2 regions of the Streptomyces sp. NPDC055013 genome follow, and region 2 is predicted to be linked to the other one. Evidence: riboswitches for the same ligand, from Rfam matches in the RefSeq annotation. Region 2 holds a riboswitch; the other holds the start of a gene.

Region 1 (4,205 bases), on a different contig from region 2:
GGGTCGTTCGGGACGGCGTTGCGGTTGACCGTGATGCCGACCTCGTGGAGGCGGTCCTCGGCCTGCTGGCCGTCCAGCTCCGACTCGCGCAGATCCACCAGGATCAGGTGCACGTCGGTGCCGCCGGACAGCACGTTCACACCGGCCTCGCGGGCGTCGGCGGCGGTCAGACGGTCGGCGAGGATCCGCGCACCCTCGACCGTACGGCGCTGGCGCTCCTTGAAGTCCTCACTCGCGGCGACCTTGAACGAGACCGCCTTGGCCGCGATCACGTGCTCCAGGGGACCGCCCTGGAAGCCCGGGAAGACGGACGAGTTCAGCTTCTTCGCGAAGTCCTTCTTCGCCAGGATGATGCCGCCGCGCGGGCCGCCCAGCGTCTTGTGCGTCGTGGAGGTGACCACGTCCGCGTGCTCGACCGGGTTCGGGTGCAGGCCCGCCGCGACCAGACCGGCGAAGTGCGCCATGTCGACCCACAGGTACGCCTCGACCTCGTCGGCGATCCTGCGGAACTCGGCGAAGTCCAGCTTCCGCGGGTACGCCGACCAGCCGGCGATGATCACCTTCGGGCGGTGCTCCTTGGCGAGCCGCTCGACCTCGGCCATGTCGACCAGGCCGGTCTCGGTGTCCACGTGGTACGGGACCACCTTGAACTGCTTGCCCGAGAAGTTCAGCCGCATCCCGTGCGTGAGGTGGCCGCCGTGGGCCAGGTCCAGGCCCAGGATGGTGTCACCCGGCTGGGCCAGCGCGAACAGGGCGGCCTGGTTGGCGGAGGCGCCCGAGTGGGGCTGCACGTTGGCGTACTCGGCGCCGAACAGCTCCTTGACCCGGTCGATGGCGATCTGCTCGGCGACGTCGACGTGCTCGCAGCCGCCGTAGTAGCGGCGGCCGGGGTAGCCCTCGGCGTACTTGTTCGTGGCGACCGAGCCCTGCGCCTCCATGACCGCGACCGGCGCGAAGTTCTCGGAGGCGATCATCTCCAGGGTGGACTGCTGGCGCTCCAGCTCGGCGTCGAGCGCGGCGGCGATCGCCGGGTCGAGCTCGTGCAGGGGCGTGTTCAGAAGCGACTTGTCAGACATAAGGGGGTGTAACTCCTCAGCCGGCGGTGTGGGTGACGTATTCGTCGGCGGAGAGCAGGTCGGCCGGCTCCTCCGTGATGCGTACCTTGAACAGCCAGCCGCCCTCGAAGGGGGCCGAGTTCACGAGCGCCGGGTCGTTCACCACGTCCTCGTTGATCTCGGTGATCTCACCGGTGACCGGGGAGTACAGGTCCGACACGGACTTGGTCGACTCCAGCTCGCCGCAGGTGTCACCCGCGGTCACGGTCGAGCCGACCTCGGGGAGCTGGGCGTAGACGACATCGCCGAGCGCGTTGGCCGCGAACTCGGTGATGCCGACCGTCGAGACGCCGTCCTCGGCGGTCGACAGCCACTCGTGCTCCTTGCTGTAGCGCAGCTGCTGGGGGTTGCTCATGGCCTGGATTCTCCTGTACGCGCGGGAGTGGTGATGAAGGGGGGACTGCTGGAAACGTGCGTGAGCAGCACAAATGTGCGCAGGCTCACGCAGGGCCGCTGCCAGTCTCTACTTCTGGAGTTACTTCTGCCGCTTGTAGAAGGGCAGCGCCACGACCTCGTACGGCTCGTGGCTGCCACGGATGTCCACACCGACCCCGGTCGTGCCCGGCGCCGAGTGCGCGGCGTCGACGTACGCCATCGCGATGGGCTTGCCCAGCGTGGGGGAGGGCGCACCGGAGGTGACCTCGCCGATCACCTCGCCGCCGGCGACGACCGGGTACCCGGCGCGCGGGACGCGACGCCCCTCGGCGATCAGACCGACCAGGACGCGCGGCGGGTTCTGCGAGGCACGGTCGGCGGCCTCGGCGAGCGCCTCGCGCCCGACGAAGTCGCCCTCCTTCTCGAACTTCACCACCCGGCCGAGCCCGGCGTCGAAGGGCGTGAGGGAGGTCGACAGCTCGTGGCCGTACAGCGGCATGCCCGCCTCCAGCCGCAGCGTGTCCCGGCAGGACAGACCGCACGGGATCAGGCCGACGCCCTCGCCCGCCTTGGTCAGCGCCTGCCACACCTCGACGGCGTGCTCCGGCTTCACGAACAGCTCGAAGCCGTCCTCGCCGGTGTAGCCGGTGCGCGCGATGAGGGCGGGGACGCCGGCGACGGTGCCGGGCAGACCGGCGTAGTACTTCAGGCCGTCCAGGTCGGCGTCCGTGAGCGACTTGAGGATGCCGGAGGACTCCGGACCCTGCACGGCGAGCAGGGCGTACGCGTCCCGGTCGTCACGGACCTCGGTGTCGAAGCCGGCGACCCGCTCGGTCAGCGCGTCCAGCACGACTTGGGCGTTGGAGGCGTTGGCGACGACCATGTACTCGGTCTCGGCGAGCCGGTAGACGATCAGGTCGTCCAGGATGCCGCCGTCGGCCCGGCAGATCATGGTGTAGCGGGCGCGGCCCACACCGACGGAGGCGATGTTGCCGACCAGGGCGTGGTTCAGGAAGGCCGCCGCGGCGGGGCCGGTGACGGTGATCTCGCCCATGTGGGAGAGGTCGAAGAGGCCGGCCTTGGTGCGCACGGCGTTGTGCTCGTCGCGCTCGGAGCCGTAGCGCAGGGGCATGTCCCAGCCGGCGAAGTCGGTCATCGTCGCACCGAGCGAGCGATGCAGGGCATCGAGCGCGGTGTGACGGAGTTCTTCTGTACTGCTCATCGGACGGTCTTCTCCCAAGGCATGACGGGCGAGGTCGTTCCTCCCCATCTGTCATCGGAACCTGAGAGGTTCGCCATGACCGGCTGAGGGCCAGGTCACGGCTTGCACCTTGGGTGGAGCCCACGCCTCTTCTCGGCGAAGAGGGGGACTCGCTTTTCAGATGTGCCTCGCCCGCGCGGTAACGGGGCCTGAGAGATTCAAGGGAGGGACTTGCTCCTTCGGCGCCCCAGCGATGAACTGCTGGGAACTCTCCCGCGCGGATTCGAACGGCCGGTATGCAGTTGGCGCGGACATCATTGCACGCCCGGCCCGTCTTCGGCAGGCCACGTCTGTAACGGGGTTGTGGCAGTAAGTGAACGAAAATGCGGGAGATCATCCATTACCTTCTCTTTACGCTCAGTGGGGATGGGGAATCCTGAACCGGAGGAGGACGATGACGGTGAAGCGCACCACTGCGTACGCCACGACGTCGGGCGTCGCGCTGCCCAAGCAGCCTGCGGCCCCGGCCGTCGAGGCCCCGGGCACGCGCGTCGCACCGGTGGTCCGTGACCTCCGCGAGCGCTCCGGCCACAGCCCGCACGCACTGCTCTTCGCCCCCGAGGACCTCGTCGTGATCACGGGGCTGCCCGGCAGCGGCAAGTCCACGCTGATGCGGCGGACGGTGAAGGGCGCCCGCATCGACTCCCAGGACACCCGGGACCGCTGGGACGCCCGCATGCCCGGCTTCCTGCCCTACGCCTTCTACCGCCCCCTGGTCCGCCTCGCGCACTACGCCGGCCTGCGCCGCGCCGTGCGCTCCGGCGAGGGCGTCGTCGTCCACGACTGCGGTACGCAGGCCTGGGTGCGCGGCTGGCTGGCCCGCGAGGCCCGCCGCCGCGGCGGCACCCTGCACCTGCTGCTGCTCGACGTCGACCCGGACACGGCCCTGGAGGGCCAGCGCGAGCGCGGCCGGGGCGTCTCGCGGTACGCCTTCCTGCGCCACCGCAGGGCCGCGGCCCACCTGCTGCGCTCCGTGGAGAAGGGCCACCTGCCGCCGGGCTGCGGCTCGGCGGTGCTGATCGACCGGGATGCGGCGGGCGTACTGCGCCGGATCGGGTTCACGGGCTGACCGGCCGAGGGCCTGTACGGGACGGCCACCCGCTAGCCTTTTGAGCCACAGCAGCGGTTCACAGCAGGCGGTTGAGAAGCAGATGGACTTCCCGGCGGAACTCCCCGCGGACTTCCCGGCAGGGGCACACCTCCACTCCCACGGCGGGTGGCCAGGCAACGAGCTGGAGGAGGTGCTCTCGGCCTCCCTCGGCCTGCCCTCGGCCGGCGGCCGGATCATCGAGGTGCTGGGCCGCAGCTTCGTCTGGGTGCCCCTGCCCGGCGGCGGCGGCCGGGACACCGGTCCGCTGGACCTGCCCACGGTGGAGATCGAGGGCCAGGCGTACGTGCCGGTCTTCAGCTCCGAGGAGCAGTTCCGCCAGGTGGTCGGCTCCCACATGTCGTTC
Region 2 (4,205 bases):
GTTGGTCCCATGGGCGGACGACGGAATCAGACAGACGGTCCGCTGCTCGTCCCCGTTGGCCCGGTGGTACCCGCGTACCGCGAGCAGCCCGGCCAGCTCACCCTGCGACCCGGCGTTGGGCTGCAGCGACACCTTGTCGTAGCCGGTGACCTCGGCGAGACGTTCCTCCAACTCGCGGATGAGCGTCAGATAGCCCTGCGCCTGCTCGGCGGGCGCGAAGGGGTGCAGCTGCCCGAACTCCGGCCAGGTGACCGGCTCCATCTCGGTCGTCGCGTTGAGCTTCATGGTGCAGGAGCCCAGCGGGATCATGCCGCGGTCGAGCGCGTAGTCGCGGTCGGCGAGCCTGCGCAGGTAGCGCAGCATCGCGGTCTCGGAACGGTGCTGGTGGAAGACGGGGTGCGTGAGGACCTCGTCGCTGCGCAGCAGCCCGCCCGGAAGTACGTCCTCGGCCCCCTCGTCCAGCGCCTCGACGTCACCCTCGACCCCGAACGCCGTCCATACGGCGCCCAGTTGGGCCCGCGTGGTGGTCTCGTCGCAGGCGAGGGACACATGGTCGGCGTCGACGAGGCGCAGGTTGACGCCGTTCTGCCGGGCGGCGGCGACAACTTCGGCGGCCTTCGCAGGCACCCGCACGGTCAGCGTGTCGAAGTAGGAACCGTGCACGACCTCGACCCCACCGGCCGTGAGGCCCGCGGCGAGGATGGCGGCGTACCGGTGAGTGCGCCGGGCGATGCCGCGCAGCCCGTCGGGGCCGTGGTACACGGCGTACATCCCAGCCATCACGGCGAGCAGCACCTGAGCCGTACAGATGTTGCTGGTCGCCTTCTCCCGGCGAATGTGCTGCTCACGCGTCTGGAGAGCCAGCCGGTACGCCCTGTTGCCGTCGACATCCACGGACACGCCCACGAGCCGCCCGGGCAGGCTGCGCGCGAACTTCTCGTGTACGGCCATGTAGCCGGCGTGCGGCCCGCCGAAGCCCATCGGCACACCGAACCGCTGCGTCGTCCCGACCGCGATGTCCGCCCCGAGCTCACCGGGGGACTTCAGCAGCGTGAGCGCGAGCAGATCGGCGGCGACGGTGACGAGGGCGCCGAGCTCATGGGCCTGCTCGATGACGGGCTTGATGTCCCGTACGACGCCGGAGGCGCCCGGGTACTGCACCAGAACGCCGTTGATCTCCCGCCCGGCGATCTCGGCCGGAATGCCGTCGCTGAGGTCGGCGACCACGATCTCCACGCCGGTGGGCTCGGCACGGGTCTCGATCACGGCGATGGTCTGCGGAAGTACATCCGCGTCGACCAGGAACAGCCCCTTCTTGTTCTTGCCCATCCGCAGCGACAGGGCCATGGCCTCGGCCGCCGCGGTCCCCTCGTCCAGCAGCGAGGCACCGGAGGTCGGCAGCCCGGTGAGGTCGGCGACCATGGTCTGGAAGTTCAGCAGGGCCTCGAGCCGCCCCTGCGAGATCTCGGGCTGATACGGCGTGTAGGCCGTGTACCAAGCCGGGTTCTCCATGACATTGCGCAGGATGACGGGCGGCGTGAAGGTCCCGTAGTACCCGAGCCCGATCATCGAGTCCAGCACCTGGTTGCGATCGGCGAGCGACCGCAGCTCGGCGAGCACCTCGGCCTCGGTACGCGCCCCCGGCAGTTCGAGGGAGTCGGCGTTCTTGATCACATCCGGCACCGCCGCGGCGGTGAGCTCGTCGAGCGAGCCGTACCCGACCTGGGCGAGCATCTTGGCCCGAGCCTCATGATCAGGACCGATGTGACGCTGCTCGAAGGGAATACCCTGCTCGAGCTCTGAGAGCGGAATGCGATGGGCGGTCATTGCGGAGGCCTCCTGGTCTGACACGACCTTCGAGGGGCACCACGGCGCGGGTACCCGGACGGCCTCCCCCTCTGTCATCTCAACCTGAGAGCTTCACCGGGTCACCACAAGGTGCCCGGTTTTCACCGTCGGTGAGAGCGGAGGCCATCGACACCCGCCCTGCTTTCCAGAGTGACCTCGTCCGTGCGGTACGTGTGCCTGAGAGATTCCGGGGAGGATTTGCTCCTTCGGCGCCTCCGGATGGTTCCCGGAGGACTCTCCCGCACGGGGTCAGCAGCCGCTAGCCAGACTACCAGCGGGGTCAACGCACGGTCCTTCGAGTGGCCGGGCTCACCAATGTGCCTTTTCGTAGTGCTTACGGATGAGTTGCGACCAAGTGGAGGGCCCGTGCAGACCGACATCGATCCGCGCAATCTGATCGGCCGCAAGGCCTTCGACCGCAACGGCACCAAGATCGGCACCATCGACGAGGTCTATCTCGACGACGCGACCGGAGTGCCGGAATGGGCGGCGATACGCACCGGCCTGTTCTCCCGGGACGCCTTCGTGCCCCTGGAGCCCAGCGATCTGGTCGAGGGCAGCCTCCACGTCCCCTTCGACCGCGCCCTCATCAAGGACGCTCCCGACTTCGGCGTGGGCCGCCACCTCTCCCCCGAACAGGAACTGCAGCTCTACCACCACTACGGCCTCGACGTAACCGCCCCTCCCCCACCCCCTGACCGAGACTTCGGCAACCTGGCGACCACAGAAACCCCGGACGACAACGGCCCCCGCACATCCCACCCTCACTCCTGAAGACGCCCCCCTCCGCCGCACATCCCCCAGCACACACAGTCACGCCCACCGCCGGCCCGCCCGCAGCTGACCCGCCACCTGCCACCTGCCACCTCCGCGCGGCCGCGTTCCGTTGCCCAGCCGCACCCCATCGCACCGCAACGCCCGCGGCGGCGCCCACGCGACAGCCGACGACCGACCGACGACCCACCTGGCTGTGGCAGTCGTGCCGCGGGGGCGGCACGGGTGGGCGCAGCGGCACCCCGCGAGCGCGGGCGAGCGACCCACCCCTGGCTGCAACCGCAACGCCCGTCGGCCGGCGCCCAGGAACCAACCGCACGTCCGGTTCCGCCCGCCCACGCCCTACCCAGGCACCACAGGCGGCGCCTCCCCCATACCCCCGCCACCCCGCTCCCGCCCCAGGTGACCGACCTGCACCTCTAAAACCCCACCAGCCCCAGTTCCCCCACCTCCCGCATCTCCCCCATCTCCCTCAGGCACCCCAGCTCTCCCCCGCACCAACGGCAACGGCTCCGCCGACTCCAGCCCCGGATCGTCAACCCGAAACGTCCGCACCCGCCCCGGCTCCGACGACTCAGGCGTCTCGAACCGCACCGTCACCCGCCCCAGCCCACTCCCTTGCACCCACCCATGCCCGTACTCGACGTGCCGCACATCGTGACCCGCAACCCACCGCCGCTCCACAGGCAGCGCAGCCTCCCGCTCCGCCAGTGGCTCCTCGTGGTCGCCCTCCTCGCCGTGCTCGACCCGCTCCCCCGCCACCTGCGCGAACAGATCCTCCTGCGTGTAGTCGGCCAGCCCGCTGACCCCGACCCCCAGCAGCCGCACCCCACCCGTCGTGTCCACGGAATCCAGCAGCCGCAGCGCGGCCTCCCGCACCACACCCGGATCGTCCGTCGGCCCCCGCAACGTCTCGGACCGGGTCAGCGTCGAGAAGTCGTACCGCCGTACCTTCAGCACGATGGTCCGCCCGGACAACCCGGCCCCCCGCAACCGCCGCACACAACGATCGGCCAGCCGCTGCACCTCGAGCCCCACCCGGACCCGGTCATGGATGTCCACGTCGTACGTGTCCTCGACGGACACCGACTTGGCCTCCCGCTCGGCCACCACGGGCCGCTCGTCGAGCGCCAGCGCCATGGCGTACAGGGCATGCCCATGGGCCTTGCCCAGCAGCCGCACGAGCTCGTCCTCGCCCGCCTCGGCGATCTCGTCGACCGTGTGGATCCCGGCCCGCCGCAGATGATCCCCGGTCGCCGGCCCCACCCCCGGCAAGGTCCGCACCGACATCGGCGCGAGCAACGCCCGCTCCGTCCCCGGCTCGATCACCACCAGCCCGTCGGGCTTGGCCTCCTCCGAGGCGATCTTCGCCAGCATCTTGGACGCGGCCAGGCCCACCGACCCCGCGAGCCCGGTGACGGCTCGTATGTCTGCGCGCAGCTTCACCCCCACCAGCCGCGCGGAAGCCTCGTCCCAGGCCACTCCACCGGCCTCCAGGTCCACGAACGCCTCGTCCAGGCTCAGCGGCTCCACCAGCGGCGACAGCTCCCGCAGCAGGCCCATCACCTGCTCGCTGATGTCGC

The links. A riboswitch is a leader RNA that binds a small molecule or an ion and turns the genes downstream of it on or off. The one in region 2 is predicted to bind glycine.
Region 1: another riboswitch for glycine. It lies ahead of gcvT (glycine cleavage system aminomethyltransferase GcvT); the one in region 2 lies ahead of gcvP (aminomethyl-transferring glycine dehydrogenase).

Annotation. Positions count from the first base shown of each region.
Region 1 covers NZ_JBSGVW010000020.1:58,751-62,955, forward strand. Annotated here, with positions in the region: gene glyA (serine hydroxymethyltransferase) at 1-1,076, opposite strand, end outside; gene gcvH (glycine cleavage system protein GcvH) at 1,093-1,470, opposite strand; gene gcvT (glycine cleavage system aminomethyltransferase GcvT) at 1,591-2,712, opposite strand; glycine riboswitch at 2,751-2,878, opposite strand; glycine riboswitch at 2,879-2,977, opposite strand; gene ACWGDB_RS23770 (AAA family ATPase) at 3,146-3,820, shown strand; gene ACWGDB_RS23775 (enhanced serine sensitivity protein SseB) at 3,903-4,205, shown strand, end outside.
Region 2 covers NZ_JBSGVW010000033.1:9,230-13,434, reverse strand. Annotated here, with positions in the region: gene gcvP (aminomethyl-transferring glycine dehydrogenase) at 1-1,827, opposite strand, end outside; glycine riboswitch at 2,004-2,100, opposite strand; gene ACWGDB_RS31890 (PRC-barrel domain-containing protein) at 2,215-2,622, shown strand; gene ACWGDB_RS31885 (DNA polymerase IV) at 2,965-4,205, opposite strand, start outside.